Regions from separate parts of the Stenotrophomonas sp. 63632_Sma genome, predicted to be linked through region 1. Evidence: predicted binding sites of a transcription regulator. Region 1 holds the regulator's gene; the other holds the start of a gene.
The links. The regulator FliA, encoded in region 1, starts transcription of late flagellar genes. The targets are predictions, from matches to a motif close to TAAAGTTTNNCNNNCNNNGGCCGATAA.

Region 1 (2,390 bases):
GTTCGGTCAGGCTGCGGCATTCCTCGGCCAGGTCCAGGGTGCGGTGCGTGGCCTGTTCGGTCATCGCCACCACGTGGTCCAGTCGCGCGCAGGCGTCGTCCAGTTCGCCGGCTTCGCTCGGCACGGTCGGCAGTTCGCCCAGCGCCTGTCCCAGCTCGCGGGCCAGCCGCGAGAGGCCGCTCATCATCGGCTGCGTGCGCAGCGCGACCAGCCCGTCGATGCGCTGCCGCCAGGCGGCCTCGTCACCGGATTCGAGCGCGTCCAGGGCCTCCTGCAGGCGCAGGGCGAGGGCGTTCTTGTCGACCGTGGTATCCATCAGGCGCTGGCCGCCAGGCGTTCGAAGATCTTGCCGAGCTTCTCTTCCAGCGTCTGCGCGGTGAACGGCTTGATGATGTAGCCGTTCACGCCGCTCTGGGCGGCTTCGATGATCTGCTCGCGCTTGGCTTCTGCCGTGACCATCAGCACCGGCAGGGTCTTCAGCTTGGCATCGGCACGGATGGCCTTGAGCAGCTCGATGCCGGTCATCACCGGCATGTTCCAGTCGGTGACCACGAAATCGAACGGCTGGCTCTGCAGCAGCGACAGCGCGGCATGCCCGTCCTCGGCTTCGGCGGTATTGGTGAAGCCCAGATCGCCCAGCAGGTTCTTGACGATTCGACGCATGGTCGAGAAGTCGTCGACGATCAGGATGCGCATGTTCTTGTTCAAAGCAGAATTCCTTTGTTGTTCATTCCGGACGGCCGGGGGCAGCCGCCTCGGGGATGTTCATTCTTCGAGGCCTGCGTCGGCAGCCTCGAACAGCTTCAGCCGGCCGCGCAGGCGCAGTACCGCCTGGCCGTGGATCTGGCAGACCCGCGACTCGCTCACGCCGAGCACCGCGCCGATCTCCTTCAGGTTCAGTTCCTGCTCGTAGTACAGCGAGAGCACCAGTTGTTCGCGCTCGGGCAGGTGGCCGATGGCCTTGCCCAGCTCGCGACCGAACTCACCGCGCTCCAGTACCTGCTGCGGGGTCGGCCCGCCCTGGGCGACGGTGTCCAGCTCGCCCTGGTCCTCGATGCGCGATTCCAGGCTCAGCACCTGGCCACGTGCAGCGTCTTCCATCAGCCGCAGGTACTCAGGCAGCGGCATCTCCATCGCGGCGGCCACTTCAGTGGCGCTGGCGGCACGGCCACTGCTCTGTTCCAGGCGGCGGATGGTGGCGGCGGCATCACGTGCACGGCGGTGCACCGAGCGCGGGACCCAGTCACCACGGCGGATCTCGTCGATCATCGAACCACGGATGCGGATCGAGGCGTAGGTCTCGAAAGAAGCACCCTGGTCGGCGTCATAGCTGCGCGAGGCTTCGATCAGGCCCATCATGCCGGCCTGGATCAGGTCGTCGACCTCGACGCTGGCCGGCAGGCGCGCGGCCAGGTGGTGGGCGATGCGCCGCACCAGGTCCGAATGCTGGGCGATGACTTCGTTTGCAGCCGAGCGCTGCACTTCCCTGTACTGGGCTGCGCCTTTCATGCCGTCACCCCACGCTGCTTGAGGATGCGTTCGAGGAAGAACTCGACGCCGCCACGCGGTTCGGTCGGCGCCTGCCAGCGCGCGGTACGGCGCGCGATCTCGGTGATCGCCAGCGCCGCCGGGCTGGACGGATAGGCCTTCACCACCGGCTGCTGGCGCTGCACCGACAGGCGCAGCCAGTCATCCTGCGGCACGCAGCCGAGGTAGTTCAGCGAGACATCGGCAAGGAACTTCTCGCAGACGCGGGTCAGCTTTTCGTACAGCACGCGGCCCTCGTTCGGGTCGCGCACCATGTTGGCCACCACCTGGATGCGGTCCACGCCGCGCTCGCGCGACAGCACCTTGATCAGTGCGTAGGCGTCGGTGATCGAGGCCGGCTCGTCACAGACCACCACCACGGTGTCCTGTGCGGCCTGGCAGAAGGTCAGCACGCCATCGGTGATGCCCGCGGCAGTGTCCACCACCATGATGTCCAGCTCGCGCTCCAGCTCGGAGAACACGTTGACCAGGCCAACGTGCTCAGCCGGGGCCAGCTCGGCCATGTGCCGGCGGCCGGATGCGGCCGGGACCACCAGTACGCCGTTCGGGCCTTCGACGATGACGTCGTCCAGCGAACAGCGCCCGGCGACCAGGTCGGCCAGGGTAAAGGTGGGGTTCAGGCCCAGGATCACGTCGATGTTGGCCAGGCCGAGGTCGGCGTCCAGCAGCAGCGTGCGCTTGCCCATGCCAGCCAGGGCCACGGCCAGGTTGGCCGACACATTCGTCTTGCCCACGCCGCCCTTGCCGCCAGTGACCGCAATGGTGCGCACAGGGCCGAGCGGCTCGCTGCGGGTGGCCGACAGCGGGAAGGTCTTGGTCAGCTTGGCGTACTCACGCGACGG
Region 2 (2,390 bases), 1.3 Mb from region 1:
CGGGCGTGCCATGCAGGCCGTAATGCGGCTTGGACAGATCGATCCAGACCCGCCCGACCGGATTGTTCGGACCCGGTGGCAGGGTGGCCTTCTTTTCGCCCTTGCGGGCATCCCAGAACAGTTTCGGGTTGTAGTGGAACGGCGGGTCGCGGTAAACGCCCAGGATCTTCCATTCGCCGATCGGTAACGGGTCGTGCTGGCTGCCCGACGACACCGGGACCTGTGCGATCACCTTGCCCTGCGCATCCAGCAGCTGCAGCGTGGAGTCGGATTTGTCGACCACGATCTTCGCCGCCTTCGGCAATGCGGCCAGTGCGATGTTGGGTACCTGGATGCGGCTGCCAGCCTTGGTCAGGTCCACGCCGGGATTGAGCACTTTCATCAGCTCAGGGGAGGCATGGAAGCGCTCGCCGAGGGCTTCTTCCACACTGCCGTAGCCCAGCGATGTGAGCTTGGCCTGGGCGGCGGGCCCTTTCGGAGTGGCCTGGAACGGACCGGCAACATCCTCAGCAGTCAGCGTGTAGCTGGCCAGCGGCCCAACGGTATCGGCCTGCAGGGCCTTCCAGGTGGCGTCGTCCAGTTCACCCGTTACGTCCAGCCCATGCGCTGCCTGGAAACCCGACACCGCGCGTCGCTGGTTGCTGCCCACTTCGCCATCGATCTGGCCAGGGGAGAAGCTCGCGCGATCCAGCAGCACCTGGGCGTGCAGCGCGGAGTGGGGTGCGGTGTCCGGTCCGGCCGTTTCGGCAATGGGTGCGGGCAAGTGGGGCGGCGGCGCCTGCGCGAAGGCTGGCGACGCCAGCAGCGAGAGAGCGAGCAGGGTGGATCGGGACACGGGCAAGGGCATTGGGATCTCCAGCAGGTCACGCCACCACCTTGCCCGCAGCAGCCGCCGAGCCACCGTGAAAGGGATCTGATGCCCGCATGAGCAGCCATGGGTATTGCAGCCGTGTCCAGCGCGCAGGTGCTGCTGCGCAGGGGGCTCACCAAGGTGAACGGTGGCCGACGCCGTCGACGGACGGCGATCAAGATTGCCTGCCGGGCCGCCGATAAGGGCGCATCCCCCCGTTTTGGATACCCCCATGAACTACTTGAGGAACGTCAGGGTTGCCTGGCGTCTTGGGCTGGGCTTTGGCCTGTTGCTGCTGCTGGTTGCCGCCGTGGTGGCCACCGGCGCCACCGCCAGTGTCGTGCAGAAGCGCGCGATGCAGCAGGTGGTCGACGTCAGCGTGGCCAAGGTGCGTCTGCTGTCGCAGATGCTCGATGCCAACAACCAGATGATGGTCGTGCGCCGCGAAATGCTGATTCGCCAGGGCGAAGACCGTGGCAGCGACGAGAAGCGCATTGCCGACCTGGTCAAGCGCTACGAGGCCAGCTGGACCGCCTACCAGGCGCTGCCCAGCGACGCCGACGGCAAGGCCATCGCGGAAACCATCGCCGCCAAGCGTGCCATTGCGCGTCCACTCAACAAGCAGACCAGCGAACTGATGGAGCAGGGCGACTACCCGGGCGCCGTAGCGCTGACCCTGGGCCCCGTGCAGGAAGCGGCAAACGGCTGGAACAAGGCTCTGTCCGATGGCGTGGACTTCGAAGAGAAGGAAAGCCGTGAGGCAGCCGCCGAGGCGATCCGCCTGGGTGAGCGCAGCCTGCTGCAGCTGCTGGTGCTGGGCGGCGTCGCGCTGCTGGTGGGCATCGGTGCCTCGGTGATGATCGGCCGCAGCCTGACCGGTCCGCTGGCCCGCGCGGTGAACCTGGCCGAGCGCCTGTCCAAGGGACAATTGGACCAGGAGTTCCGCCTTGGCGGCCGTGACGAACTGACCCAGCTGGGCGAGGCGATGGCCAGCGTGCGGCAGAGCGTGCAGGCGGCGATCGGCGCACAGCTGCAGATGGCTGAGCAGCATGAGGCGGGCGCGATCCGCTATCGCATGGACGTCACGGCGTTCCCCGGTGACTTCGGCCGCATGGTGCAGGCCACCAACAGCCTGGTCGAATCGCACGTGCAGGTGGAACTGCTGATGGCCGAGGTGATGCAGCGCTACGCCATCGGCGACCTCAGCCGTGACCTGCCCGACTACCCGGGCGAGAAGGGCACGCTGACCCGTACCCTGGCCGCGGTGAAGCAGAGCCTGATGGCGATCAACGCGCAGATCGATGAATTGGCCCGCGCCGCACGCGCCGGTGATTTCAGCATGCGTGGTGATGCCGCTGCGTTCCAGTACCAGTTCAAGGCGATGGTCGAACATCTCAACGGCATGATGGCCAGTTCACAGGCCAGCATCGCCGATGTCTCCGACGTGCTGCGCGCGATCTCGCACGGCGACCTGACCGCACGCATGGACGGCGAGTACGACGGCGTGTTCGCACGCATGCGCGACGATGCCAACACCACC

Region 2: ACZK45_RS15995 (methyl-accepting chemotaxis protein) is a predicted target of FliA. The motif match lies at 1,027-1,053, and genes of this name have one in related genera.

The regions. Positions count from the first base shown of each region.
Region 1 is NZ_CM151220.1:2,155,561-2,157,950, forward strand. It holds gene ACZK45_RS09955 (protein phosphatase CheZ) at 1-316, opposite strand, end outside; gene cheY (chemotaxis response regulator CheY) at 316-708, opposite strand; gene ACZK45_RS09965 (RNA polymerase sigma factor FliA) at 766-1,509, opposite strand; gene ACZK45_RS09970 (MinD/ParA family ATP-binding protein) at 1,506-2,390, opposite strand, start outside; gene flhF (flagellar biosynthesis GTPase FlhF) at 2,380-2,390, opposite strand, start outside.
Region 2 is NZ_CM151220.1:3,433,728-3,436,117, reverse strand. It holds gene ACZK45_RS16000 (L,D-transpeptidase family protein) at 1-847, opposite strand, end outside; gene ACZK45_RS15995 (methyl-accepting chemotaxis protein) at 1,083-2,390, shown strand, end outside.